DNA from 4 places in the Variovorax sp. GW821-FHT06D12 genome. Region 1 is predicted to be linked to each of the others. Evidence: predicted binding sites of a transcription regulator. Region 1 holds the regulator's gene; each other region holds the start of a gene.
What was found. Region 1 encodes LexA, which represses DNA repair genes until DNA is damaged. Its sites were predicted from a motif close to ACTGTATNNNNATACAGT; they were not measured.
Positions count from the first base shown of each region.

Region 1 (6,986 bases):
GCGTGTTGGCATCGGCGCCGAAGCCCTGCTTGAGCAGCGGGCCGAAATAGCTGAACAGCACGAACTGGCCGACGCCCTGCAGCGCCGTGACCGACACGATGCCCATCAGCACCGGGCTGCGCAGCACGCGCGACCAGGCGGCGGCCGTGAGCGCGGCGGGCCGGATGCCGCTGGGCAGCGTGAGCCAGACCGAGGCGGCGCTCACGACACTGAGCGCTGCGATGGCCATGAAGGCCATGCGCCAGCCCAGGTGGCCGCCGATCAGCGCGCCGATCGGCAGGCCCAGCACCGAGGCCACCGACCAGCCGAGAAAGACGAAGGTGACGGCGCGCCCGCGCTGCTCGGGCGGCACCAGCATGCCGGCGCAGGCCGCGGCTTGGGGCGTGAAGATGGCGGGCGCGATCACCGTCAGCATGCGCACCGGCAGCAGCGCGCCGAAGCTGGGCACGAGCGCCGCAACCACGTGCCACGCGGCGTACCAGAGCAGGGTGAGGGCGAGCAGCTTGCGGCGGTCCCAGCCGGCGACCGCGGCGGCCAGCAGCGGGGCGCCCAGGCACATCACGACGGCTGCTGCGCTGATCAACTGGCCCGCGGTGGCGACTTGGACCGCCAGCGAGGCGCTGATCTCATTGAGGGTGCCCGGCACGACCATCACGCCCGTGCCGATCACGAAATTGCCGGCCAGCAGCGCCCAGAGCGCGCCTCGCTGCGGCGCGGGCCGGCTCATGGGTTCACCGCCGGACCTGCAGCGCGCCGGGGTTCACGATGTTCGTGGGGTTGCCCTTGATGAAGCTCACGACGTTGTCGAACGCCTGGCCGAAGTAGCTTTCGTAGCTTTCCTGCTCGACGTAGCCGATGTGCGGCGTACAGATGCAGTTCTCGAGGCGCAGCAGCGCATGGCCCTGCAACGGCGGTTCGCTCTCGAACACGTCGATGGCCGCCAGCCCGGGGCGGCCGCGGTTGAGGGCGGCCAAGAGGGCATCGGCTTCGACCAGCTCGGCGCGCGAGGTGTTGACGAACAGCGCCGTCGGCTTCATGCGCGAAAGGTCTTCGAGCTTGACGAGGCCCTGGGTGTCCTCGTTGAGCCGCAGGTGCACCGACAGCACGTCGGCGGCGGCAAAGAATTCGTGGCGGTTCTGTGCCACCTGGAAGCCGTCGGAGCGCGCCTTGGCGCAGCTGGCCTCGCGGCCCCAGATCACGACCTGCATGCCGAAGGCCTGCCCGTAGCGCGCCACCAACTGGCCGATGCGGCCATAGCCCCAGATGCACAGCGTCTTGCCCTTGAGCACCGAGCCCACGCCGAAATTCGGCGGCATCGATGCCGACTTGAGGCCCGACTGCTGCCAGGCCCCGTGCTTGAGGTTGCTGATGTACTGCGGCAGGCGGCGCATGGCCGCCATGATCAGCGCCCAGGTGAGTTCGGCGGGCGCCTGCGGCGAGCCCGAGCCTTCGGCCACCGCCACACCGCGTTCGGTGCAGGCCGTGACGTCGATGTGGCCGCCGACGCGACCGGTCTGGGAAATCAGCTTGAGCTTGGGCAGCTTCTCGATCAGCTGGCGGGAGATCTGACTGCGCTCGCGGATGAGCACGATGACGTCCGCATCCTTGAGGCGAACCGACAGTTGGCCGATGCCCTTGACCGTGTTGGTGTAGACCTTGGCGGCGTAAGCGTCCAGCTTGGCAGCGCACTGCAGCTTGCGCACGGCGTCCTGGTAGTCGTCGAGGATCACAATGTTCATGGCATGCCATTGTGCCTCGCAGCATCGGCACGTCGCACGTGTGAACGTTTGGATACCCCGTGCCAAATGGCGCCCGGGAGGCCTGTTTCAGACCGTTGGGGGTGAATCCGCCGTGCGCGTGCGGGGCGCGCAGGCACAGCGGGTTCGTTTGCACCTTCTCAGTGCAGGTGGCTGGGGCGGGGCGTGCCGCTCCCGGTTTCCGCAGCTTCCAGCGCGGCGAGCCGGTCGAGTTCGGCGCACACGTCGGCCATGCGGCCGGAAATCACGACTCGGTTGGCGCAGCCAGGCTGCGTGCCTTGGCGGTCGACCACGCGGACCACACGCAGCGGGCGTGCAGGCGCGGCGGCGGCGGATGGCGAGCTGGCAGGCGCGGAGCCGCCAGCGGGGCGCGCCGTGCAGGCGGGGCGGATGGCCACGTAGCGCAGACCGGCGGCAGCGTCGCCGCTCTCACCATGCGACGGGCGGCGGGCCGGCATCCAGCGGGTGGCCAGCGATTGCAGGGGCGACCAGAGGTCGGCGATGGCGAGGAGGGCGATTCCCATGTGAACTCCAAAAAAGTATGAGGTTGAACACAGGCAGGATTTCTTGAATCGGCCACGACAGGGTGATGGCGACTTCGCGCCATACGCCCGCCACCTGTCGCGGCCGGATGAGGTGCTGCTTGTGGGCAGCAGGCCCGGGGCCTACATCAGCATCGTGTTGCGGATGAGGCCGACCGCGAGGCCTTCGATTTCGAAGGGCTCGCCGGGCTGGACGATGATGGTCGGGTAGTCGGGGTTCTCGGCGTGCAGCTCGATCACCTGCTTGTTGCGCTTCAGGCGCTTCACGGTGACTTCTTCGCCCAGGCGTGCCACCACGATCTGGCCGTTGCGCGCTTCCTTCGTGGCCTGCACGGCGAGCAGGTCGCCGTCCATGATGCCGGCGTCGCGCATCGACATGCCGCGCACCTTGAGCAGGTAGTCCGGCTGGCGCTGGAACAGCGTGTTCTCGACGTAGTAGGTCTGGTCGACGTGCTCTTGCGCGAGGATGGGCGAACCTGCCGCGACGCGGCCGATGAGCGGCAGCGCGAGCTGGGCCATGCCGGGCAGCGAAAGCGAGAACTGGTTGCCTTCGCGGTGCCGCGTTTCGTGGAGCGAGCGCAGCGCATCGCCCTTGAGGCGGATGCCGCGCGAGGTGCCGCTGACGAGTTCGATCACGCCCTTGCGGGCCAGGGCCTGCAGGTGCTCCTCGGCGGCGTTGGCCGACTTGAAGCCCAGCTCGTTGGCGATTTCGGCGCGCGTGGGCGGCGCACCGGTGCGTGCGATGGCGCCCTGGATCAGGTCCAGGATCTGCTGCTGGCGGGCGGTAAGCTTCACTGCGAACTGCATAGTGGTTTCCTTGCGGCACTGGCTAGATATCCAGTACCTGTATTTTTAACCAGTTTTCAAAAGTTGACAAGCCATGACTCATTCCTCTTCGTCCGAGACGCGCCGCGTGGTCGTGCTGGGCACCGGCGGCACCATTGCCGGCAAGGCCGCCAGCAGCGGCGACAACATCGGCTACACCGCCGGGCAGGTGGGGGTGGCGGATCTGCTGGGCGGCATCGAGGCGCCGGCCGGCGTGACGCTGGTGGCTGAGCAGGTCGCGCAGCTCGACAGCAAGGACATGGACGCGGACACCTGGCGCGAGCTGGCCGCGCGCTGCGCACACTGGCTGGCGCAGCCTGATGTGGCCGGCATCGTGGTCACGCACGGCACCGACACGCTGGAAGAGACCGCCTTCTTCCTGCACGCTGTGCTCGCGCCGGCCAAGCCGGTGGTGCTGACCTGCGCGATGCGTCCGGCCACGGCCCTGTCGCCCGACGGTCCGCAGAACGTGCGCGACGCGCTCGCTGTGGCTGCGACGCCGGACGCGCACGGTGTGACGGTGGTGTGCGCGGGCACGATCCACAGCGGCCTCGATGTGCAGAAGGTGCACACCTACCGCCTCGATGCCTTCGCGTCGGGCGACGCGGGGCCGGTCGGCTATGTGGAAGAGGGCGAAGTGCGGCGCGTTCGTGCGTGGCCGCATGGGGCGCCGTTCGATGCGGCGCGGCTGGAGTCGGTATCGAAGCCGTGGCCCCGCGTCGAGATCGTCATGAGCCACGCGGGCGCGAGCGGTGCGATCGTGGAGGCGTTGCTGCTCCCGTCGGCTGAGCCCTTGCGCGGGCTGGTCGTGGCCACGACCGGCAATGGCACCGTGCACCACGCGCTGGAAGCCGCAGCGCTGAAGGCGCAGGGCGGTGGCTTGGTGGTGTTGCGTGCCACACGCTGCGCGAACGGACGCATCCTGCCGAAACCCGGCGACGGGCTGCGGGACGCAGGCGCACTCACGCCGGTGAAGGCGCGGGTCGCGCTGGTGCTGGAACTTTTGGGAGTGGCCGCCCTGCCGGAGGCGGAGGGCGGCTAGGAGAAAGAGGCTGACGAATCAGCCGCTGAATCAGCTGTTCAGTGCGGCAAGCGCGCGCTGTGTGATCTCGTCGACCGTGCCCACGCCCTGGATGGCGCGGTACTTCGGCGCGGCGGCCGGGTCGGTCTTGGCCCAGGCCGAGTAGTAGTCGACCAGCGGACGGGTCTGCTGGCTGTAGACGTCGAGCCGCTTGCGCACGGTCTCTTCCTTGTCGTCTTCGCGCTGGATCAGCTCTTCGCCCGTCACGTCGTCCTTGCCTTCCACCTTCGGCGGATTGAACTTGACGTGGTAGGTGCGGCCCGATGCCGGGTGTGAGCGACGACCGCTCATGCGTTCGATGATGTCACCGAAGGGCACGTCGATCTCGAGCACGTAGTCGAGCTTCACGCCGGCCGCCTTCATGGCGTCGGCCTGCGGAATGGTGCGCGGGAAGCCGTCGAACAGGAAACCGCCGTTGCAGTCGGGCTGCGCGATGCGTTCCTTCACGAGGTTGATGATCAGGTCGTCGCTGACCAGTGCACCCGAATCCATGATCGTCTTGGCCTGCAGCCCGAGGGGGGTGCCCGCCTTGACCGCGGCGCGCAACATGTCGCCGGTGGAGATTTGGGGAATGCCGTATTTCTGGCAGATGAAGGTCGCTTGCGTGCCTTTGCCTGCTCCGGGCGCGCCCAGCAAAATAAGTCTCATGGTGTCCTCGGAAGGTTCTTAGATTTTGTGTCGCGCCCCATGCGCACCCTCAGGCGCGCCGAGGCGGAATTGCATCGAGGATAGCATGCGTCCCCGTGACAAATTGCCGCCGTCTCCCTCGGGGCGGCCTGCAGTTCACGCAGGCGAGCTGGCCGCGAAGACGGCGCGCACGCGTGCCAGGTCTTCGGGCGTGTCGATCCCGGGGCCCGGTGCCACATCGCTCACATGCACCGCGATGCGGTGTCCGTGCCACAGCGCGCGCAACTGTTCGAGCGCCTCGGTGGCTTCGACAGGGGCGGGCGACAGCAACGGAAATTGCCGCACGAAGCCTGCGCGATAGCCGTAGATGCCGATGTGGCGCAGCGGTGCGGGGCTGGGCAGCACCGACGGCGCCGCGCCACCCGACGAGCCGTCGCGCCACCAGGGGATCGGCGCGCGGCTGAAATACAGCGCATGGCCCTGCGCGTCGAGCACGGCCTTCACCACGTTCGGGTTCATGAAGTCGGCCAGCGAGTCGATCGCATGGACGGCGGTGCTCATCGCGGCCTGCGGGCGCGCGGCCAGCGTGGCGGCGACGGCGTCGATCAACGCGGGGTCGATCAGCGGCTCGTCGCCCTGCACGTTGACGACGATCGCGTCACCGTCGAGTCCGAGTTGTTCGCAGGCTTCGGCCAGCCGGTCGGTGCCGCTGGGGTGGTCCTGGCGGGTGAGCAGGGCCTCGACGCCGTGCGCCTTGCAGGCGTCGATGATGGTGGCGTCGTCGCCGGCCACCACCACGCGGGCGGCGCTGGACTGGCGGGCACGTTGCGCCACGCGCACGACCATCGGCAGTCCGGCGATGTCGGCCAGCGGTTTCTTGGGAAGTCGCGTCGAAGCCAGCCGGGCCGGCACCAGAACGGTGAAGCTCACAGGCCCAGCTCTTCGTCGGACAGCGTGCGGGCCTCGTTCTCGAGCAGCACGGGGATGCCGTCACGCACCGGGTAGGCCAGGCGCGCGCTGCGCGAGCAGAGTTCCTGCTTCTCGGCGTTCCAGGTCAGCGGGCCCTTGGTGACGGGGCAGACGAGCAGTTCAAGCAGCTTGGTATCCATCGAGCGATGATAGCTTCGCGTCGAGGGCGGCGAAGAACGCCGGCGAGGGTTCGAAGTGCAGCGGCACGGCGAGCGCGTCGGGCGCCTGGCGCCAGAGCTTGACGGCGTCTTTTTCCGTGCAGACGAGGGGCAGGGCGGGACCGGCTGGTCGTTGCCAACCGCTGAAATCGTGATGGTCAGGCAGCGCGAGGGTGTCTGCGAGCGTCAGGCCGCGAGCACGCAGCATCGTGAAGAAGGCCTCCGGCCGCGCGATGGCGGCGAGCGCGATCACGGGCTGGCCGGCGAGCGTGTCAAGCGGGATGCGCCGGCCGTCCTTCGCGATGGCGTACAGCGCCAGTTCGCGGGTGGCGGTGTAGCCGCCGGCGAAAGCGGGCCGCTCGCCGCTGTGCAACAGCAGGTCGCAATGGCGCGGCCACGGCTCGCGCAGGGGGCCGGCCGGCAGCAGCCAGCCGTTGCCGACACCGCGGTCGTCGAACACGCAGATCTCGATGTCGCGCGCCAGCGCCAGGTGTTGCAGGCCGTCGTCGCTGACGATGACCTGCGTGGCCGGGTGTTGTTCGAGCAGGGCGCGTGCGGCCTCGATGCGCTGTCGGGCCACGAAGACCGGCGCGCCAGTGGCATGGTGGATCAACGCGGGTTCGTCGCCGACGTCCTGCGGATCGCTGTCGGCCTGGACTTCACGGCAGTCGTCGGTGCGGCGGCCGTAGCCGCGCGACACCACCCCCACCCGCAGACCACGTGCCTGAAGGTGGCGCACGACCGCCATCACGACGGGTGTCTTGCCGGCCCCACCCGCAATCACATTGCCGACCACGATCACGGGTACCGGCACGCGTCCGGTTTTCTGCCAACCCCATCGGTAGAAGGCGCGCCGCAACGCGAAGAGGGCGCCGTAGACCTGCGACAGCGGCCACAGCAGGCAGGCCAGCGCACCGCGGCGCAGCCAGGCATCCTGCAGCCGCGCGCCGGTCGACACTCAGTGACCGGCCTGGGCCGTCGACTGGGCGGCGAAGGTGATCTGCATCAGGCCGGCGCGGCGCGCAGC
Region 1 covers NZ_JBWKRI010000001.1:86,136-93,121, forward strand. The annotation lists gene AC07SQ_RS00415 (MFS transporter) at 1-727, opposite strand, end outside; gene AC07SQ_RS00420 (D-2-hydroxyacid dehydrogenase family protein) at 732-1,739, opposite strand; gene AC07SQ_RS00425 (hypothetical protein) at 1,898-2,281, opposite strand; gene lexA (transcriptional repressor LexA) at 2,423-3,106, opposite strand; gene AC07SQ_RS00435 (asparaginase) at 3,180-4,166, shown strand; gene adk (adenylate kinase) at 4,197-4,853, opposite strand; gene kdsB (3-deoxy-manno-octulosonate cytidylyltransferase) at 4,989-5,762, opposite strand; gene AC07SQ_RS00450 (Trm112 family protein) at 5,759-5,941, opposite strand; gene lpxK (tetraacyldisaccharide 4'-kinase) at 5,922-6,917, opposite strand; gene AC07SQ_RS00460 (ExbD/TolR family protein) at 6,918-6,986, opposite strand, start outside.

Region 2 (6,986 bases), on a different contig from region 1:
CCGGGGCTTGCCCGAGTGACGGGCCGGTGTATTGCATGCCCTAATCCGCTATTGATTCCATAGCTGCCCCCGTGCAGTGGCATGCCGTTGCGGCACATTGGAAGCAAGTGTTTCCATGTGCAGCGCGCAGTGCCCCTCCCGCCCGAAGGGCCGGCCCGTTCAGCGCCAGGCGACGCGCATGCGGTTGCGCAGGTCGATCACCGCGGCCGGCGGCGGCACAGCGGGCGGCAGCACCGGCGGCGGCGGCCAGGTCTGCAGCTCGAAGCCCGCGAGGTCGGACTCGGTGATGAAACGGGTGCGGTTGGCGTACAGGTGCCGGTCGCCGCGCGCCGCCTGCTGCGTGATGTGGAAGCGCTGCGGCATCACCAGGTGCAGGTGGTCGCGGGCCCGCGTCATCGCGACGTAGAGCAGGCGCCGCTCTTCCTCGAGTTCATGCGCACCCTGTGCCACGTCGGCCGGCATGCAGCCGTCGACCACGTTGATGACGTGCACCGAGTTCCACTCCTGGCCCTTGGCCGAATGGATGGTCGACAGGATCAGGTAGTCCTCGTCGAGCGAAGGCGGGCCGGGCCGGTCGCTGGTGGCCTCGGGCGGGTCGAGCGTGAGTTCGGTGAGAAAGCGCTCGCGCGAGCCATAGCCGGCCGCCAGCCGCGCCAGCTGTTCGACGTCGGCACGCCGCACGCCCGAGGTGTCTTCGTACAGCCGCTCCAGGTGCGGCTGGTACCACTGCATCGCCACCTCCACGTCGGCCGGCCACTGCAGCGACGGCGCGCGCAAGGCGGCGTAGGCCTGGGCGAAGTCGGCCCACTGTTCACGCGCGGCCGACGGCGGTACGAAGTCGCGCACGGCCGCGGCCGGGTCGGCCGCCTGGTCCATCGCGTCGAGCAGGCGCGTGCCGGTGGCCGGGCCCACGCCGGGGATGAGCTGCGTGACCCGGAAGCCCGCCATGCGCCCGCGCGGGTTCTGCGCGAAACGCAGCACGGCGAGCAGGTCCTTCACATGCGAGGCCTCGAGGAACTTGAGCCCGCCGAACTTCACGAACGGGATGTTGCGCCGCGCCAGCTCCAGTTCGAGCGCCGCGCTGTGCGACGAGGTGCGAAACAGCACCGCCTGCGACTTCAGCGCCAGCCCGCCCTCGCGGTGCGCCAGGATCTTGTCGGCCACCCAGCGCGCCTGCCCGGCCTCGTCGGGCACGAGCACCAGCACCGGCTTGCCGGCCGAGGGCTTGTCGGTCCACAGCGTCTTGGCGTGCCGCTCGGCGGCCTGCGCGATGACGCGGTTCGACACGTCGAGGATCGGCTGCGTCGAGCGGTAGTTGCGCTCCAGCGTGACGATGCGCGCCTGTTGGCTGAACTGCGAAGGAAAGTCGAGGATGTTGCGCACCGTGGCGCCGCGGAACGAGTAGATCGACTGCGCGTCGTCGCCCACCACCGTCACGCCGCGCCCGTCGGGCTTCATCGCGCGCAGGATCTCGGCCTGCAGCAGGTTGGTGTCCTGGTACTCGTCGACCAGCACGTGGTCGAAGCGTGCGCCGACGTGCGCGGCCAGCGCGGGCTCGGCGACCATCTCGGCCCAGTAGAGCAAGAGGTCGTCGTAGTCGAGCACGTTCTGCTGCTGCTTGGCTTCGACGTAGGCGCCGAAGAGCGCCTTGAGCTGCGCCTCCCACTCGGCGCACCAGGGAAAGCTGTCCTTCAGCACGGTGGCCAGCGGCGCGCGCGTGTTCACGCAGCGCGAGTAGATCGACAGGCAGGTGCCCTTGCGCGGGAAACGATTGACCGTGGACGACAGGCCCAGCTCGTGCCGCACCAGCCCCATCAGGTCTTCGGCGTCGCCGCGGTCGTGGATGGTGAAGTTCTCGTCCAGCCCGATCTGCGCGGCGTACTCGCGCAGCAGCCGTGCGCCGATGCCGTGGAAGGTGCCGGCCCACGGCAGCGCGGGCGGGCGCTCCGACTTCAGGCCCAGCACGCGCGCCAGCACCTGGCCCGCGCGGCGCTCCATTTCCTGCGCGGCGCGGCGCGAGAAGGTGAGCAGCAGCAGGCGCTGCGGATCGACCCCGTCCGCGATCAGGTGCGCCACGCGGTGCGCCAGCGTGCTGGTCTTGCCCGAGCCGGCACCGGCGATCACGAGCAGCGGCCGGTGGTCGGCGCCGACCGCCGCGCCCACGCCGTGCTCGACCGCCGCGCGCTGGTCGTCGTTGAGCGTGGCAAGCGCCGCGGCCAGGCGCTCGGCTTGCGTCTTCGGCGGGGTGGAAAGAACGGGGGACGCAGGGGTCTGCATGGGCACGACTTTACTGTATGTCCGTCCAGTTCGAGTGCCTTGTCGCCCTGTGGCCGGTGACATAATCGCGCCTCGCTGCAACCGGAGACTCCCCTTGGAAACCGCCCCGTCTCGGCAGCTTTCAACTCCCTGGCGACGCTGCGCGTGATGTACTGACGCCGGGTCCGCGGGAATTGAAAGCGCCCCGCCCTCGCCCATCGTTCAGTCACCCCCGGGAGTGAGCCCATGCTCAACATCTTTACGCTCGCCAACGGCCGCCTCGTCCAGGAAGAGATCGAGTCGCTCGAAGAGCTCTCCAAGTTCCAGCCGATCTGGGTCGACCTCGAGTCGCCCACGCTCGAGGAAAAGCGCTGGATCAAGCAGTACTACGGCCTCTCGATTCCCGAAGACGCGATGGACGAGGACATCGAGGAATCGGCCCGCTTCTACGAGGAAGACAACGGCGAGCTGCACATCCGCTCCGACTTCTTGATCGACGACGACGAAGACCCGCGCACGGTGCGCGTCGCCTTCATCCTCAACCAGCACAACACCGACCTGCGCAGCCGCGGCGTGCTGTTCTCGATCCACGACGAAGACGTGCCCGTGTTCCGCTTGCTGCGCATGCGCGCACGCCGCGCGCCGGGGCTGATCGAAGACGCCAAGGAAGTGATGCTCAAGCTCTTCGACGCCGACGCCGAGTACTCGGCCGACACGCTGGAGAACATCTACGACGAGCTCGAAGTGGCGGGCAAGAAAGTGCTGTCGGGCAACGTCAGCGACGAGCTGGCCGGCGAGGTGCTCGGCGCCATCGCACGGCAGGAAGACTTGAACGGCCGCATCCGCCGCAACGTGATGGACACGCGCCGCGCCGTGAGCTTCATGATGCGCAGCAAGATGCTCAACGCCGAGCAGTTCGAAGAGGCGCGGCAGATCCTGCGCGACATCGAATCACTGGACAACCACACGGCCTTCCTCTTCGACAAGATCAACTTCCTGATGGATGCGACCGTCGGTTTCATCAACATCAACCAGAACAAGACCATCAAGATCTTCTCGGTGGCCAGCGTCGCGCTGCTGCCGCCCACGCTGATCGCGAGCATCTACGGCATGAACTTCAAGTTCATGCCCGAGCTCGACTGGGCCATGGGCTACCCCTACGCCATCGCGCTGATGGCCGCGAGCGCGCTGGTGCCGATGTGGTACTTCCGCCGGCGCGGCTGGCTCAAGTAGTTCTTCACACTGGGTGCTAGAGTGGCTGTCGGCAGGCAGCTGCCCCTGGAGAGCCCCGTGCGCAGACTTCGTTTCCTCACCAACCGCCACCGCGCGCCGTCGACGAACACCGCGCTCGGGCTGCTGCTGGCCTTCAACGCCGGCGCCATCAATGCGGGCGGCTTCCTCGTGCTGCACATGTACACCTCGCACATGACCGGCTTCGCCTCGCAGCTGGCGGACGGCATGGTGCTGGGCAACCTCACGCTGCTGCTGAACGCGCTGGGCGCGATCCTGGCGTTCGTGAGCGGCGCCGCGGTCTGCGCGGTGCTGGTGAACTGGGCGCGCCAGCACCGGCTGCATGGCGTGTATGCGCTGCCGCTGCTGCTGGAGGCCGCGCTGATGTTCCCGTTCGGGCTCGCCGGCGCGATCACGCTGACCTGGGCCACGCCGTTCGCGGTGCCGCTCACGGTGCTGCTGCTGTCGTTCATCATGGGCCTGCAGAACGCCGTGGCATCGAAGACCTCGGGCGGCAGCACGCGCACCACCCACATGACCGGCAACATCACCGACGTGGGGATCGAGCTGGGCAAGATGCTCTACTGGAACCGGCGCGCGCCGTCCACGCCGCTGCCGGTGCGCCACGATCGCAGCCGGCTTCGCCGCTGCGGCGGGCTGGTCGCGATGTTCGTGCTCGGCGGCGCCGTGGGTGCGCTGGGCTTCAAGCACGTGGGCTTCATCTGCGTCGTGCCGCTGGCCGCGCTGCTGCTGGCGCTGTCGATCCCGCCGCTGCTGCGCGACCTGCCGCAGCTGCGCCGGCTCGCGCCGTAGGCGGGTTCTTCAGGCCGCGTCGCGCGGCAGGGAGGCGAGCCAGGCGTCGACGAGCGCCAGGCTGTAGCGGCTCGCCACCTCGGCCACGAAGCGCGTGAAGTCGCCGTGCGCGGCATCGTCGGCGCGGTCCGAGATGGTCCGCAGCGCCGCGAAGGGCACGCCGTAGTCGTGGCAGGCCTGCGCCATCGCAGCGCCTTCCATCTCGACCGCGAGTGCGTCGGGCAGCGAACGCTGCAGGGCCCCACACTCCGCGGTGGTCGACACGAAACGGTCGCCGCTGATCAGCAGGCCGCGATGCACCTTCGGTGAACGCAGATGGAACTCATCGACCGCCTTCTGCCCCACCAGGCCCACCGGATCGCGCAGCGTGCCTTCGGCCACCGCCGCCAGCGCATCGCCGATGGCCGCATCGGCCGCGAAGCGCGAACGCCCCATCAGCGGCACCTCGTACTTCGGAAAGATCGGCGAGGCGTCCATGTCGTGCTGCAGCAGCTCGGTCGCCACGACCACGTCGCCGACGTTCACGCCCGGCGCCAGCCCGCCCGCCACGCCCGTGAACACGATCGCCCGCACGCCGAAGCGCTCGAGCAGCACCGTGGCCGTGACCGCCGCCGCGACCTTGCCGATGCGCGACAGCACCGCGACCACGGGCTGACCCTGCAGGTGGCCGACCCAGAAGTCGCGGCCGGCCATGTGCACGCGCTGCTCGTCGGGCATGCGCGCGAGGAGCGCACTGAGCTCCTCGTGCATGGCCGCGACGATGGCGATGGGCGCAGCGACCACGGCTTACTTGATGTCCACGCCGTAGAAGGTGTGGCGGCCGAACGGACTCAATTTGAAGTCGACCACCTCCTTGCGCACCGGCTTCAGCTGCACCGCGTGCGCGATGGTGAACCACGGCGCCTGCTCCTTGAAGATGACCTGCGCCTTCTTGTAGAGCGCGTCGCGCTCCGACTGCTTGGTCGCGCTCTTGGCCTTCACCACGAGGTCTTCGTAGGGCTGGTAGCAGAACTTCGAGATGTTGCTGCCACTGGCCGACTTGGCCGAGGCGCAGCCCAGCAGGGTGTACATGAAGTTGTCCGGGTCGCCGTTGTCGCCGGTCCAGCCCAGCATGCCCATCTGGTGCTCGCCGGCCTGCAGGCGCTTGCGGTACTCGCCCCACTCGAAGCTCTTGATCTCGGCCTTGACGTTGATCTTGGCCAGGTCGGCCTGCATCAGCTCGGCGATGCGCTTGGCGTTCGGGTTGTACGGGCGCTGCACCGGCATGGCCCACAGGTCGGTGCTGAAGCCATCGGGGAAGCCGGCCTGCGCCAGCAGCTTCTTGGCGGCTTCGGGGTCGTACGGGTCGTCCTTGACGGCATCGTTGTAGGACCACAGCGTGGGCGGAATCGGGTTCTTCGCGGCCACGCCGGTCGTGAGGTACACGCCGTCGATGATGGCCTTCTTGTTGATCGCCATGTTGATGGCCTTGCGCACGCGCACGTCGTCGAAGGGCTTCTTCGTCGTGTTGTACGAGAGGTAGCCCACGTTCAGGCCCGGCTGCTCCAGCACCTGCACGTTCGGGTCCTTGCGGATCGCGTCGAGGTCGGCCGGGTTCGGGTACGGCATGACGTGGCACTCGCCCTTTTGCAGCTTGGCCCAGCGCACCGAGGCATCGGGCGTGATTGCGAACACGAGGTCGTCGATCTTGGCCTTGCCGCCCCAGTACTGCGGGAAGGCCTTGAAGCGGATGATCGCGTCCTTCTGGTACTGCACGAGGTAGAACGGCCCGGTGCCGACCGGGTCCTGGTCGACCTTCTCGGGCGTGCCGGCCTTCAGCATCGCGATGGCGTACTCCTTCGACTGGATGCCCGCGTACTGCATCGCCAGGTTGGCCAGGAACGGCGCCTCGGCCTGGTTGAGCGTGATCTTCACCGTGTGGTCGTCGATGCGGTCCACCGACTTCAGCAGCTTGGGCATGCCCATGTCGTTGAAGTAGGAGTGGTTCTGGCTCGTGACCTTGAAGAAGGGATCGCTCTCCTTCCACTGGCGCTCGAGCATGAAGATGAAGTCGTCGGCGTTGAAGTCGCGCGTGGGCTTGAAGCTCTTGCTCGTGGTGTGCCACTTCACGCCCTTGCGCAGGTGGAAGGTGTACACGGTGCCGTCGGCCGAGATGTCCCATTTTTCAGCCAGGCCCGGCATCACCTTGGTGCCGCCGCGCTCGAACTCGACGATGGTGTTGTAGACCTGCGTGGTCACGTCGAAGGACGTGCCGGTGGTGTTCATGCCCGGATAGAAGTTTTCCGGGCTTCCTTCGGAGCAGTACACCAACGTCTTGGCTGACACGGCGCCGCAGGCCAGGGTAAGGGCCGTGAGCGCTGCCGGTGCCAGGAGCGCCAGCTTTTGTGAGCGGCGCGAAACGGAGGACTGGGTCTTCATGGGGACTCCTCGAGACAGGGTTGAAAAAATCGCCACTCCACTCTTCTTCAGGACGCGGCGAGCACGGGACCATCGGCGCGCACGGCGGGCGCGCCATCGAGAAACTGCTCGGCGTAGTGGCAGGCCACCAGCCGTTCGTCGAGCGCGCGCAGCGCGGGGCGCTCTTCGCGGCAGCGCGGCTGCACGTGCGGGCAGCGCGTGCTGAAGACGCAGCCCGAAGGCGGGTCCAGCGGCGACGGCAGCTCGCCCTTGAGCACGATGCGCTGGCT
Region 2 covers NZ_JBWKRI010000004.1:297,804-304,789, reverse strand. The annotation lists gene AC07SQ_RS15100 (ATP-dependent helicase) at 160-2,277, opposite strand; gene corA (magnesium/cobalt transporter CorA) at 2,503-3,489, shown strand; gene AC07SQ_RS15090 (YoaK family protein) at 3,547-4,299, shown strand; gene AC07SQ_RS15085 (5'-methylthioadenosine/adenosylhomocysteine nucleosidase) at 4,309-5,049, opposite strand; gene AC07SQ_RS15080 (ABC transporter substrate-binding protein) at 5,086-6,717, opposite strand; gene AC07SQ_RS15075 (peptide ABC transporter ATP-binding protein) at 6,765-6,986, opposite strand, start outside.
Region 2: the regulator LexA is predicted to act here: its motif matches at 2,290-2,307, upstream of AC07SQ_RS15100 (ATP-dependent helicase).

Region 3 (6,986 bases), on a different contig from region 1:
GCGGGTAGTGCAGCTCGAGCCATTCCTTGAAGAGCGGCGCCACCTCCCATGGCAGCCGCACCACCGTGTAGAAGGCGCTGCGCGCGCCGGCCTCCCAGGCGGCTTCGAGCACCTGCTCCATGTCTTCGGTGATGAACGGAATCTGCGGCGCCACGCTCACGCCCACCGGCACGCCGGCCTCGGCCAGGGTGCGGATGGTGCGCAGCCGCCGGTGCGGCGCGGCAGCGCGCGGCTCGAGCTTGCGCGCCAGCTCGCCGTCGAGCGTGGTCACGGTGACGTACACGGCCGCGAGCCGGTCGGCGGCCATGGGCGCGATCAGGTCGAGGTCGCGCTCGACCGCGCTCGACTTGGTGACCAGCGCGAACGGATGTCGCACCTCGCTCAGCAGCTCGATCACGCCGCGCGTGAGCCGCAGCTCGCGCTCGATGGGCTGATAGCAGTCGGTGGCGGTACCGATGGCGAGGTTGCTGGGGCGGTAGCCCTTGCGCCCGAGTTCGGCGCGCAGCACCTCGACGAGGTTGCGCTTGGCGATGAGCTTGGTCTCGAAGTCGAGGCCGGGCGAGAGGTTCAGGTAGCTGTGCGTGGGCCGCGCAAAGCAGTAGATGCAGCCGTGCTCGCAGCCGCGGTACGGGTTGAGCGAACGGTCGAAGGGGATGTCGGGCGACTCGTTGCTGCTGAGCACCGACTTCACGTCCTCGAAGCGCACCTCGGTGGCCAGCGGCAGCAGCCCGGCGGCCTCGGCTTCGCCGTCTTCCAGCGTGCCCCAGCCGTCGTCGAAGGCGTCGCGTTCGTCCTTGGAGAACCGGTGCGCGAGCCGCGTGGCCGCGCCTCGGCCCTTGATGATGTGGATGGGAACCTGGGCGGCGGGCATGGCGAGTCCTTGGAAGGAAACAGGAAACAAGTCGAATAACTGTTTATTCATACAGTATTTCACTTTTGATCCAGACATGCACAGTTTTTTATTTCTGTCTTGACAGAAATTCAGGAATTCCTAAACTCGACGCCATGGAACTCACCGACATTCAACGCAAGTTCGTCCTGCACTGGGGCGAGATGGGCTCCATGTGGGGCGTGAACCGCACGGTCTCGCAGATCCACGCCCTGCTCTTCGCGCACGGCAAGCCGATGCACGCCGAAGAGCTGTCGGAAACGCTGGGCGTGGCCCGCTCCAACGTCAGCAACAGCCTGAAGGAACTGCAGGCCTGGAACCTCGTGCGCGTCACCCACACGCTGGGCGACCGGCGCGACTACTTCGAGACCAGCGTCGACGTGTGGGAGCTGTTTCGTACCGTGGTGCGCGAGCGCAAGGAGCGCGAGTTCGACCCCACCATCCGCGTGCTGCGCGAGATCGTTTCCAGCCCCGATTTCCAGAAGGAGCCGCCCGACGCGCAGGACCGCATCCGCTCCACCATGGACCTCATGACCAAGCTCGCCACCTGGGCCGACGAGATGCTGCGGCTGTCGCCCGGCACGCTCGACAAGGTGCTCACGCTCGGCGCCAGCGTGCAGAAGTTCGTGCGCGGCGACAGCGCGCCGCCCCCCGCCCCTCCTGGCGCCGGCAAGGGCGACGACCCCGACGCGCACCACGCCAGCCTGCCCATGATCTGAGAAAGGCCGCGTCCTTTTTTTTGCCTTCTTATTTCTGTTTTGACTGAAATATCGAGAACCAAAAGCACCATGACCCGCTTCGCCCCCGCCACCTACCCGCTCACCGTCTATTTCGACGCCACCTGCCCGCTGTGCACGGCCGAAATGGGCGCCATGCAAGCGCGCGACGCCGCGAAGCGGCTGCGCCTGGTCGACTGCTCGCCCATCGGTTTCGCGAGCGGCCCGGCACCGCGCGAGGCGCTGATGCGTTCGCTGCACGCGGTCGATGCCGCAGGCCGGCTGCGCGTGGGCGTCGACGCCATCCGCGCCTGCCGCGCAGCGGTGGGCCTGCCGGCCGGCGGCGCGGTGCTCGACCTGCCGGTGGTCGGCCGGCTGGCCGATCGCGCCTACGCGGTGCTGGCGCGCAACCGCTACCGGCTGCCGCGCTGGCTGGTCCTGCGGCTCGCGGGGCATGGCGCGATCGCGCCGGCCACCTGCGCTGACGACCACTGCAAGCTCTAAAAAACCCACGCTGTCACACCCCATCCGCCCACGTCCGAAGGAGTTTTCGATGCCCGACGTCTTCCAGCCCGACTTCCGCCTGCCCGGCACCGCGCGGCCTGCCGTCGAAGGCCGCGTGAGCCGCGAGGACACGCAGGACTACTTCACCGAGGTCGCCGACGACTACCGCGCCTGGAGCCCCAGCTACAACATGCACTTCGGCTTCTGGCGCCTGGGCCTGAACCCGCTGCGGCGCGAGGGCATGCTGATCGAGATGAACCGCACCGTCGGGCGCGCACTGCGGCTCGACACGGCCACCACCGGACCGCGCTGCGTGCTCGACCTCGGCTGCGGCGCCGGCGCCACCTCGCGCACGCTGGTCGGCGACGACCCCGCGCTGCATGCGGTCACGGTGACCAACGTGCCGGTGCAGAACGGCATCGCCGCGCGCCTCGACGCCCGGGCCGGCGTGGCCGACCGCGTCGCGCACGTCGAGGCCGACTACACGCGCACCGGCCTGCCCGCCGCCCAGGCCGACGGTGCCTGGGCGCTCGAAAGCGCCTGTTATGCCGAGGGCACCGCCAAGGCCGACTTCGTGCGCGAGGCGGCGCGGCTGCTCAAGCCCGGCGCGCGGCTGGTGGTGGTCGACGGCTTCCTGCTGCGCCGCCGTCCGGGCCGGCTCGCGGGCTGGCTGCACCGCCTGTGGGCCGACAGCTGGGCCGTGCCCACGCTGGCCCAGCGCGAGGACTTCACGGCCGCGCTGCGCGCACACGGCTTCGAGGACATCGCGTTCACCTCGCTGCGCTGGCGCGTGGCACCGAGCGCGCTGCACATCCCCGTGCTGGCCACCCGCTTCACGCTGGCCGAACTCTGGAAGGCGCGCGGCAAGCTCAGCCCCTGGCGCCGCAAGCACATCGTCGCCAGCTACTGCGCGCTCGCGCTGGGCATGTTCTGGCGCGACTTCGACTACGCCATGGTGACGGCCCGGCGCAGCGCCAGCTGAGACATCACAAAAAGAGGAGAAGAGATTTCCATGCGCACCGAGCCCGAAGAAAGCAAACTCGCCGACCTGCCGGCCAACGACGACGTGCCGGCCCCCAAGCCCGTGCGCGGCATGCCCTTCGGCTGGTTCTGGCCCATGTTCGCCGGCGCGGCGCTGGCGCTCGTGCTGCGCCTCGTCTTCAGCGGCGGCCCCGGCGAACCCTTCTCGGCCATGCTGGGCTCCTTCGTCTACTTCGCGCCCGCGGCATGCGGCGCGGTCACGGTGTACCTGGCCGAGCGCATCGAGCGGCGCAGCTGGGGCTACTACCTCTGGGCGCCGTGGGTGGCCACCGCGCTGTTCGTCGGCGGCACGCTGATGGTCTTCATCGAGGGCATCATCTGCGCCGCCTTCATCGTGCCGCTGTTCGCGGTGATGGGCAGCGTCGGCGGGCTGGCCATGGGCATCGTGTGCCGCATCACCAACTGGCCGAAGCCCGCGCTCTACAGCTTTGCCCTGGTGCCGCTGCTGCTCGGGGGCATCGAGCCGCAATGGCCCAACCCTGACCAGTTCTCGAACACCTCGCGCACGCTCTTCATCGCGGCGCCGGCCGAGCGCGTGTGGCACGAGCTCAACGCCGCGCGCGACATCCGCCCCAGCGAAGTCGGCGACGCGTGGGCCTACCGCGTCGGCGTGCCGATGCCGGTGTCGGGCGTGACCGTCGACACGCCCGAGGGCCGCGTGCGCCAGGTGCAGTGGCAGAAGAGCGTGCATTTCGAAGAGGTCGTCACCGAGTGGCAGCCCGATCGCCTGCTGAAGTGGCGCTTTCGCTTTACGCCCGATTCCTTCCCCGCCGGCGCGCTCGACGACCACGTGATGATCGGCGGCCAGTATTTCGACCTGCGCGACGCCACCTACACCCTGACCCCGCGCGACGGCGGCACCGAGTTGCGCGTCGCGGTGTCGTGGCGGCTGAGCACGCGCTTCAACTGGTATGCGGACCCGGTCATGCAGTTCCTTCTTGGCGACGCTTCCGAGAACATCCTGCGCTTCTACAAGGCGCGCAGCGAAGCCACCCAGGCGGTGGCGGGATGAGCGCGCCCCCCGTCTTCCAGCAGGCGCTCGGCCCTGCGTGGCACCAGCTCGGCGACGTGATCCGCCGCCACTACACGATGGCGCCGTTCTCCGACGATTACGTGTGCGTGCGCGGCACGATGCGCGAGGTCTGGCACGCCCCGTGGGCCGCGCTGCTGATGCCCTTCGGCCGGCTGTTCGGCGCACTGGTTCCGCACCAGGGTACCCACGTGCCGATCGAGGTGCACTACCGCTGCCACCCCGACAACGCCCACCTCTACTGGGACCGCGTCTTCCACTTCCCGGGCAGGCCGCCTTTCCATTTCCGCTCGCACATGGAACACGACGCGGCGCAAGGCAGCGAGGTGATCGAATACGTGCGCTTCGGCATCGGCATGCGCCTGGCGGTGAGCGCGGAAGACGGCGCGCTCGTGTTCCGCGACCGGGGCTACATCTGGCGCCTCGCGGGGCTGCGCATTCCGCTGCCGCTGGGCCTCTTTCTCGGCACTGCCTACGTCGAGGAGCGGCCCGATCCGTCCGACCCCGACCACTTCACGATGAAGATGCTGCTGCGCCACCGCTGGTTCGGCGATGTGTTTCGCTACAGCGGACGCTTCCGCCTCGGTTCACAATGAGCCCACCATGCCGCGCCGCCCTGAAAACCTCTACGCCCAGTACCACGCCCACATCTACTTCGCCCCCGCCACGCTGGCGCAGGCGCGCGAGCTCAGCGAGCGCGCCGGCCGCGAGCTGATGGTGGTGGTGGGCCGGGTGCACGAACGCCTCGTCGGTCCGCACCCGCACTGGAGCTGCCAGCTCGCCTTCGACGCCGCCGAGTTCGACGAAGTCATCGGCTGGCTCGATGCCAACCGCAACGGCCTGGACATCTTCGTGCACGGCGTGACCGGCGACGACTTCGCGGACCACACAGCCCATGCGATGTGGTTGGGCGAAGAGAGCGCGCTCGATCTGCGGATGTTCAGGCGCTAGGCCTGCGCCAGCAGCGCGCAGACTTCTTCATCTGTCGTCTGCGAGAAGTCTTCATACCAGGCGCCAACCGCCCGGAACACCGTGGGGCAGCGCACGCACAGCACATCGTCGGCTTCGCGCTGCAAGGCCTCGCAGGCCTCGGGCGACGCCACGGGCACGGCGGCGATGACGCTGCCGGCGCTCTGCCGCCGCAGTCCGCGAACCGCAGCGCGCATGGTGGCACCGGTGGCAAGTCCGTCATCGATGACGAGCACCGTGCGGCCTTGCACCTCGCATGCCGGGCGATCGCCGCGATAGACCTGCGTGCGGCGCGCCAACTCGGCAAGTTCAGCACGGACCACGGCATCGATCTCCGAAGGCCGCAGGTCCAGCGTGCGCACCAGGTGTTCGTCGATCTCGGGCACGCCGTCGCCCGCGAGCGCGCCGAAGGCGTACTCGGGTTGTTCGGGCAGGCCCAGCTTGCGCACCACCAGCACGTCGAGCGGCAGCCGCAGCGCGCGGGCCACCTCGAAGGCCACCGGCACGCCGCCGCGCGGCAGCGCCAGCACCACGGCGTCCGCAAAACCGCCGCGCCGCTGCAGCAACGCAGCGAGCTGGCGGCCGGCCTGTGCGCGATCACGAAACTTCACGGCGTGTGCTCCCGACACGGGATGTTCACACGCCGTTCGCGTCGAGGCGAGCCCCGGCGCAAAGACCCGGATCGCGGCGTGCGTTACGCAGCCTCTTGCGTTTCCACCTCGGCGTCCGATGTGCCGCCGTGCACCTTGAAGAACTGCGCCCCTTCGACCTTCTGCCCGATGGCCTGCTCGTACGCCGCGCGCACGTCGTCGGGCTGCCCGGCCTGCCCGAAGAAGTCCTTCAGGTACGGCCCCAGCAGCGGATGCGCCGCCAGCTCCTCGCGCGGCAGGCCGTGCAGCATCTCGTCGCGGCAGGCCGAGGGCAGGCACACGTCGCGGTTCCTTTCGGGGTCGCGGATCAGGCCCTTGGGCTCGTGCGCCGGGTCGGACTGCATCGACTCGAGTTCTTCGAAGAAGCGCCGGCGCATCATCACGATGCCCTTGTCGCTCTGGCCCAGCTTCTCGCGCGTGCGGTCGGTCACGGTGCCCTGCCCCACCCACACGACGAAGTCCTGGTTGGCGACATGGCTGGTGATCCAGCGACCCGTGGCCGGGTCCTTGATGGGGCCATACCACGAGGGAATGCGTTCCTGCACATACGGTTCCTGTTCGGTCGGCACGCGGCTGAGCACCCACAGCACGCTCAGCGTGTGGTGGTCGTCGATGGGCACGCGCCATTCGAAGTGGTGGCCCAGGAAGAAGCCGTTGGGCCACAGCGTGACGCGGCCGGTGGTCCACATCACGTTGTCTTCGCGCTCGCCGCCGCGCAGGCGCTTGTAGACGAAGCCGTGCTCGAACTCCTCGAAGGCGAGCTTCAGGTGCGTGGGCACGTAGGGGCCTTCATCACCCTGCAGGCGCGTGGTCCAGTTGTTGTGCGTCCACTCGAAGTGCACGGGGTCGATGGAGTTCTCCTGGCACTGGAACCAGTTGCAGGGGATCTCGGCGAACACGGCCTGCGCAAAGCCGTTCTTGCAGTTGAAGAGTTCCCAGTCGGGCAGCAGCGGCGCGGGTTGCGGGCCCATGTAGGCCCACAGCAGGCCGGCCTTTTCCTGCACGGGATAGGCCTTGATCTTCGTGTTCTTGCGCATGCGCGCATCGGGGTCCAGCGTTTCTTCAAACGGCTGGTGGATGCACTGGCCACTGGTGTCGTACTGCCAGCCGTGGTAGCTGCAGCGCAGGCCGCACTTCTCCACGTAGCCGTACGACATGTCGGCGTTGCGGTGCGGGCAGCGGCGGTC
Region 3 covers NZ_JBWKRI010000010.1:60,623-67,608, forward strand. The annotation lists gene AC07SQ_RS27170 (PA0069 family radical SAM protein) at 1-871, opposite strand, end outside; gene AC07SQ_RS27175 (GbsR/MarR family transcriptional regulator) at 1,006-1,608, shown strand; gene AC07SQ_RS27180 (thiol-disulfide oxidoreductase DCC family protein) at 1,678-2,109, shown strand; gene AC07SQ_RS27185 (SAM-dependent methyltransferase) at 2,159-3,091, shown strand; gene AC07SQ_RS27190 (SRPBCC family protein) at 3,122-4,162, shown strand; gene AC07SQ_RS27195 (DUF4166 domain-containing protein) at 4,159-4,776, shown strand; gene AC07SQ_RS27200 (DOPA 4,5-dioxygenase family protein) at 4,784-5,131, shown strand; gene AC07SQ_RS27205 (phosphoribosyltransferase) at 5,128-5,760, opposite strand; gene AC07SQ_RS27210 (Rieske 2Fe-2S domain-containing protein) at 5,844-6,986, opposite strand, start outside.
Region 3: the regulator LexA is predicted to act here: its motif matches at 910-927, upstream of AC07SQ_RS27170 (PA0069 family radical SAM protein).

Region 4 (6,986 bases), on a different contig from region 1:
TCTCGAGCGTGCGGCACAGGGCCTCGAGCGGCAGGTCGTTCGACTCGGTGCCGAAGGGCTCCTCGATCTCGTCGCCGAGCGCGTCCAGGCCGAAGAAGGTGTAGGCCACGATCAGCACCACCACCGGCGTCATGAACCCGACCGAGTCCACCAGCCCGAAGGGCAGCAGGTAGCAGTACAGGTACGCCGTGCGGTGCAGCAGCAGCGTGTACGAGAAGGGAATGGGCGTGCTGAGGATGCGCTCGCACGACGCGGCCGCGGCGCTCAGCGCCGACAGCGTGCCGTCGACGCCCGCCGCCAGCGCCGGATCGATGCGCCGCGCACGCAGCGCTTCGCGCAGGTCGGCGCCCATGTGCATCAGCAGCGCATGCGGCCGGTTGGCGACCTGCGTCAGGCCCTGCCATTCCGCTTCGCACAGGAAGGGCCGGGTGTCGGCGGCGGCGTCGGTGCCGCGCAGCTGGTGGCGCAGCACATGGGCGAAGGCCGCGGCGCGCAAGGTCATGCGCACGCGCAGGTCGTCCAGGCGGCGGACGGTGTCGGCGCCGGCGTTCACCGGCGCATCGCCGTCGATGAGGCTCTGGCACTGACGCGCCAGGTTGCGCGAACGCAGGATCACCTCGCCCCAGAGCTTGCGCGCCTCCCAGAAGCGGTCGTAGGCCGCGGTGTTGCGAAAGCCCAGGAAGATCGCCAGCGGCAGGCCGAGCAGCGCGAAGGGCACGGTGCCGAGCGGGATCTTGATGGAGCCGAAGCGCCCGTGCAGCACCGTGACGACGATGGCCACGATCACGTTGAGCGTCAGCGCCGCAGCGATGCGCGGCAGGACGGAGCCCCGCCAGGACAGAAACAGCTTGAGCCCGGACGGGCGTTTCCGGACGATCATGAAAGCGGGGGGCAGGGGAGGCAGGCAGGCATGGAGGCCGCGCTCACCGCAAGGCCCGCGCGGGCGCTGATTGTCGCCGAGGCGTCAGCGCCGCAGCAGCTGCACGCCTCAAGACCAACGAAGACGGTCGGGCTCAGCGCACGAGCCACAGCCCCACGCCCAGCAGGACGGCCTGCGCCACCAGCGCGATGTAGAAGAGCTTGCGCGAGGGCGTCGCCATCTCCTGCAGCACCTCGTGGATGCGGCGCGTGAGCAGGGCGCGCAACGCGGGGTCTTCGCCCGTCGCCGGCGTCGTCGCACCGTGCGCGGCACGCTCCTGCTGCCACTCGGCCAGCATGTCGCTCAGGGGCAGGCGGCCCAGCACGAAGCCGACCACCGCGCGCACGGCCCGGCCTTCGCCGAGCACCGGCGCGAGCTGCTGGCACAGGGCGTCGGGCGAGAGCCAGTCGGCCACGCGCTGCAGGCCGCCGTGCGTGCGCGGCATGGCTTCGATGCGGCCCGCGATGGCGTCACCCAGGCGCTGCGACACGGCCTCGCCGCGCGCCGCGACCAGGTGCTGCATCGCGCGGGCGCGGCCCCGCTGCACGCCGAGCAGGAAGTACACGCCGACGAACAAAGACAGCAGCACGGCCACCAGCAACGGCGGCGACATGAGCAGCGCCAGGATGGCGCCCGCGCCACCGGCGCGCGCCGCCGGGATGCCCGGGCCCTGCAGCTGGCTCAGGTAGTAGAAGAACACGCCGCCGCCGAGAAACAGGCCGATCAGCGCGCCCTTGATGGCCGAGCCGGCGAAGGCGAAGCCGGCCTTGGCGCCGGTGCGAACGAGGGACTGCGGGTGGGCGGGTTGCGACGACATGAAGGGTTCCTCCGGTTTTTCTGGAAAGCCGCCTCCTGCGAGGCCGGTCGCTGGCGATCATGCCACCGCCTTCCCGCACCATAATCGCGCCACACAACAACGAGGAGGATCGTCATGGGAACCGTCAAGTTTCAGAAACCGACCGGCGCATTCGTCGCCGCATCCTGGGCCGCGCTGATCATCGGCGCCATCGTGTACCTGCTCGGGCTGTGGAATGCCGCGATGCAGCTCAACGAGAAGGGCTACTACTTCACCATCCTCATGTACGGCCTGTTCTCGGCCGTGTCGCTGCAAAAGACGGTGCGCGACCGGCTCGAGGGCATCTCGGTCACCGGCATCTACTTCGGCCTGTGCTGGGTCTCGCTGCTGCTGTCGGTGGGCCTCTTGGCCGTGGGCCTGTTCAACGCCTCACTGGCGGCGAGCGAGAAGGGCTTCTACGCCATGGCCTTCCTGCTGAGCCTGTTCGGCGCAGTGGCGGTGCAGAAGAACGTGCGCGACATCGCCGCGTACAAGGCCGAGAACCCGCTGGCCGACGACGTCACGGCCACCGAGTAAGCCGGGCCGGGCTCAGCCCGCCTCGAGCAGGCGGCGCAGGGCCTGCAGGTCGCACGCGATCCATCCGGCGTCGCGTGCAAAGGCCGCATCGTCCATGTGCGGCTGGCGCAGCAGCGTGAACTGCAGCTCGCACACGCCGGGCGCCACGCCGATCACGCGAAACGGCAGGTAGACCTCGGGCACGCCTTCGGGCGCCACCCAGTGGTCGAGCACGCCCAGGTCGTTGGGCGCCGCAAAGCGCATGCGGGCCTCGCCGCTTTCGGGCGTGCGCACGATCCAGTGGTCGCCGTGCGGCACCAGCGCGCTCTTGGCGAGGCCACTGGCCCAGTCGGGCAATCGCTTCGGGTCGGACGCGAGCGCATAGGCGTCGCGCCATTCGCACTGCACGCGCTGCGTGATGACGCGGGACAGGGCCGCGTCGCCTTCATTCGCCGTTGGGGTCGTCGCTTGGGTCATCGAAGTCGCTCCTGAGCACCTTGGACACGACGGCGCCCGAGAAACCGCGCGCCATCAGGAATCGCATCTGTTTCGCGCGCTCCTTCGCATCGGCGGGTGGCGCGTCGAAGCGGCGGCGCCACAGGGCCGTGGCGCGCTCGACTTCGGTCTCCTGCAAGCCGGCCACCGCTTCGGCGATGGCTTCGGGCGCGATGCCCTTGGCCTGCAGTTCCTGTTTCACGCGCAAGGCACCCGAGCGGGCCGCGCGCTGGTGCAGCACCGAGGCCACGACGCGCGGCTCGCTGATGAAGTCCTTGGCGGCCAGTTCGTCGAGCGCTTTCGCCAGCGTGCCGGGCTCTTCCTCGTGCCTGGCCAGCTTGCGCTCCAGCTCCGCGCGCGAATGCTCGCGCTGGCTCAGGAGGCGCAGTGCGCGGCCTTTGAGGGAGGGGGCGCTGAAGGCCATTCGGGGATGCTGGGTCGCTCACGCGGCCCACGCACTGCGCGAAGGCCGCCTATCTCGAACTTACTCCGCCGCCTTGTCGGCCTTCGAGGCCTTGGCGGGCTTCTCGGCCTTCTCGGGTTCGCTGCCGGCGTCGGCCGCGAGCAGCGGAATGCCCAGCGACTCGCGCACCTTGTTCTCGATCTCGCGCGACAGGTCGGGGTTCTCGCGCAGGAACTCGCGGGCGTTGTCGCGGCCCTGGCCGATCTTCTCGCCGTTGTAGGCGTACCAGGCGCCCGACTTGTCGATGATCTTGGCGTTCACGCCCATGTCGATGATCTCGCCCTCGCGGCTGATGCCTTCGCCGAACAGGATGTCGAACTCGGCCGTCTTGAACGGGGGCGACACCTTGTTCTTCACCACCTTCACCTTGGTTTCGTTGCCGATGGCCTCGTCGCCCTTCTTGATGGTGCCGATGCGGCGGATGTCTAGGCGCACCGAGGCGTAGAACTTCAGCGCATTGCCGCCGGTGGTGGTTTCGGGCGAGCCGAACATCACGCCGATCTTCATGCGGATCTGGTTGATGAAGATGACCATGCAGTTGGTCTTCTTGATCGTGGCCGTGAGCTTGCGCAGCGCCTGGCTCATCAGGCGGGCCTGGAGACCCGGCAGCGAGTCGCCCATTTCGCCTTCGATTTCGGCCTTGGGCGTGAGCGCGGCGACCGAGTCGACCACGATCAGGTCGACGGCGCCCGAGCGCACCAGCGAGTCGACGATTTCGAGCGCTTGTTCGCCGGTGTCGGGCTGGCTGATCAGCAGGTCCGACAGGTTCACGCCGAGCTTCTGGGCGTACTGCACGTCGAGCGCGTGCTCGGCGTCGACGAAGGCGCAGGTGCCGGCCTGCTTCTGCATGGAGGCGATCACCTGCAGCGTGAGCGTGGTCTTGCCCGAGGATTCCGGGCCGTAGATTTCAACGACGCGGCCACGGGGCAGGCCGCCGACGCCCAGGGCGATGTCCAGGCCCAGCGAGCCGGTGGAGACCACCTGGATGTCTTCCAGCGCCTCGCCTTCGCCCAGCCGCATGATCGTGCCCTTGCCGAACTGCTTTTCGATCTGGGCCAGCGCGGCCTGCAGGGCCTTGGCCTTTTCACTGTTGGCGACCGAGATGCTTGCGCCCTTGACGACTGCGTCCATGTGGAAATCTCCTTGAATATCAACGGTTTGTGTCGGGATTCATCCATCTGCTTTTAACCACAGGCTGGATGCTTGAACAGTAGTGTAGGGGCTCATGGCGTTTCGCAAACCCACTTTAAAGTCAGTTTGCCTTACCATCTGAAGCCATGGCCGACCCCGCCTTTCCCACCGATCCCGACGCCTGGCGCCAGACCCACCTGGGCCGCCTGCTGGGCCACGCGATGCGCCGCTTCGACGAGCGCGTGCTGGCGCTCATGGCGCACGACATCGACGTGCCGCTGGCGCTGTCGAACCTCGCGGCGCGCGCGCAGGTGAGCGCGGCGCACATCCACATCACGCGGCACCTGGCGCGCGAGGGCTCGCGCCTGACCGAGCTGGCCGAGCGCGCCGGCATGACCAAGCAGGCCATGGGCACGCTGGTCGACCAGTGCGAGGCCTGGGGGCTGGTCACGCGCGGGCCCGACCCGCTCGACGCGCGCGCGCGGCGCGTGCTCTTCACGGCCGACGGGCTGGCCTGGCTGGACGCCTTCCGCCGCGCCGTGACGCAGACCGAGCGCGAGTTCCGCGCCAGCGTGGGCGACGAGATCGCCACCGTGGTAACCATCGGACTCGAAGCCTATACAGCGGGCTAGACTCGCGTTGAGACAAATGTGAACTGCGCCGGCATGGCGCCTGAATCCGCCGGAGGTGGCTCATGCGAATACTGATTGCCGAAGACGACCAGGTGCTGGCCGATGCCCTGCTGCGCAGCCTGCGCACCTCGGGCGCGGCGGTCGATCACGTGGCCAACGGCTCGCAGGCCGACACCGCGCTCATGACCCACAGCGAGTTCGACCTGCTGATCCTCGACCTCGGGCTGCCCAGCCTGCACGGCATCGAGATCCTCAAGCGCCTGCGCGCGCGCGGCTCGCAGCTGCCGGTGCTGGTGCTCACGGCGGCCGACAGCGTGGAAGAGCGCGTCAAGGGCCTGGACCACGGCGCCGACGACTACATGGCCAAGCCCTTCAGCCTGCAGGAGCTCGAGGCGCGCGTGCGCGCCCTCACGCGGCGCGGCATGGGCGCCACCAGCAACGCGATCCGCCACGGCCCGCTGGTCTATGACCAGGCCGGCCGCGTGGCGACCATCGACGGCAAGATGATCGAGCTGTCGGCGCGCGAACTCGGCCTGCTCGAGGTGCTGCTGCAGCGCGCCGGCCGGCTGGTCAGCAAGGACCAGCTGGTGGACCGGCTGTGCGAGTGGGGCGAAGAGGTGAGCATCAACGCCATCGAGGTCTACATCCACCGCCTGCGCAAGAAGATCGAGAAGGGACCGGTGCGCATCGCGACGGTGCGCGGGCTGGGCTACTGCCTCGAGAAGATTCCCGGTTGAGCGTGCCCCGCCCGCGCGAAATGCCGTCAGGGCTGCTTGCGCAGATTGACGAGCAGCGTGGCGCCGGTGTTCGAACGGATCAGGAACATGAGGCTGCGGAAGTAGCCGTTGCTGTCGTACACGCCCGCCGGCACCAGCCCGATGATGGCCGGCCCGGCATAGCTGCCGGTGGCGGCGGGGGTGAGCTTGCAGTCGTTGGTGCTGGCCGTGGCGGCATTCACGGCCTTCAGCGTGAGGCTGTACATGTTCTTGGCCGAGCCGGGCTGCGCCAGGGCGACAGTACCCGAGAGCGTGCACTGGCCGATCTGCACGCCGCTCGTGCTGCCAGTGAACACGCCCTGGCCATCGACCTGCACCGTCACGCCCAGGCTCGGGCTGCTGTCGGTGTTGGACCACGTGCCGGTCATGCTGGCCTGCGACACCGCCAGCGCGTTCTCGATCGTGTAGGCCAGCGGGCCGACATCGGACGGCCTGCGGTTGTCGTAGGCGTAGGTGCCATCCACCGACTTCTTCGGCGTGAAGGTGCCCGAGCCCGTCACCGGATATGCGTTGGGCGGAACATACAACTCGGTGTCCGGGTTGAACGACCAGTCGAGCCCCGTGACCTTCAGCGAACCCCACATCGTGCCCCCGAGGAAGCTGCCTGCCAACGAACCGTTGGTGCCGACGAAGGCAATGCCTCGCACGCCCGCGTAGATGCCTTCGCTGTCGTTGCCCACCGCGGCGGTGGAGCCGGGCTGCGGCGCGCTCAGCGAGGGCGACGGCTCGGAGCCCGGCACAGCGGCACGGTTCTCGGCCGGTGCGGGCGCAGGCGCGGGGGCCGGGGAGGGCGCGGGGGCGGGCGCCGGAACCGGTGCGATCGGCAGCATCGGCATGCCACCACCGCCTCCGCCACCTCCACCGCCGCATGCGGTGACACCCACGCTGGCGGCCAACACGGTCGCGGCCATCCAGAGCGGCTTGGGGCAGCCGCCCACGGTCTTTTGCTTCATGATTTCTCCCTGATGTTTTTGAATTGCAGAAACTGCACGTCAAGGCTACAACCAGTCACACCTTGTCAATGAAACGTCACACCTGCGAATCGCAGTACTAGTTCACGCTCGCCCGCGTTCTTTCGCCTTGCCAGGAACTCCCTTGAAGCTCTTCCAGCGCGCCCAGCGCTCCCTGTTCGGCGAGATCCTCGACTGGATGCTCACGCCGCTGCTGCTGCTCGTGCCGGTGAGCATCGGCGTGACCTGGCTGGTGGCGCAGGGCATCG
Region 4 covers NZ_JBWKRI010000006.1:300,096-307,081, reverse strand. The annotation lists gene AC07SQ_RS20410 (bestrophin family protein) at 1-880, opposite strand, end outside; gene AC07SQ_RS20405 (hypothetical protein) at 1,014-1,736, opposite strand; gene yiaA (inner membrane protein YiaA) at 1,851-2,291, shown strand; gene AC07SQ_RS20395 (SRPBCC family protein) at 2,304-2,747, opposite strand; gene recX (recombination regulator RecX) at 2,716-3,189, opposite strand; gene recA (recombinase RecA) at 3,250-4,359, opposite strand; gene AC07SQ_RS20380 (MarR family winged helix-turn-helix transcriptional regulator) at 4,506-4,991, shown strand; gene AC07SQ_RS20375 (response regulator transcription factor) at 5,054-5,728, shown strand; gene AC07SQ_RS20370 (hypothetical protein) at 5,755-6,720, opposite strand; gene AC07SQ_RS20365 (sensor histidine kinase) at 6,863-6,986, shown strand, end outside.
Region 4: the regulator LexA is predicted to act here: its motif matches at 4,423-4,440, upstream of recA (recombinase RecA).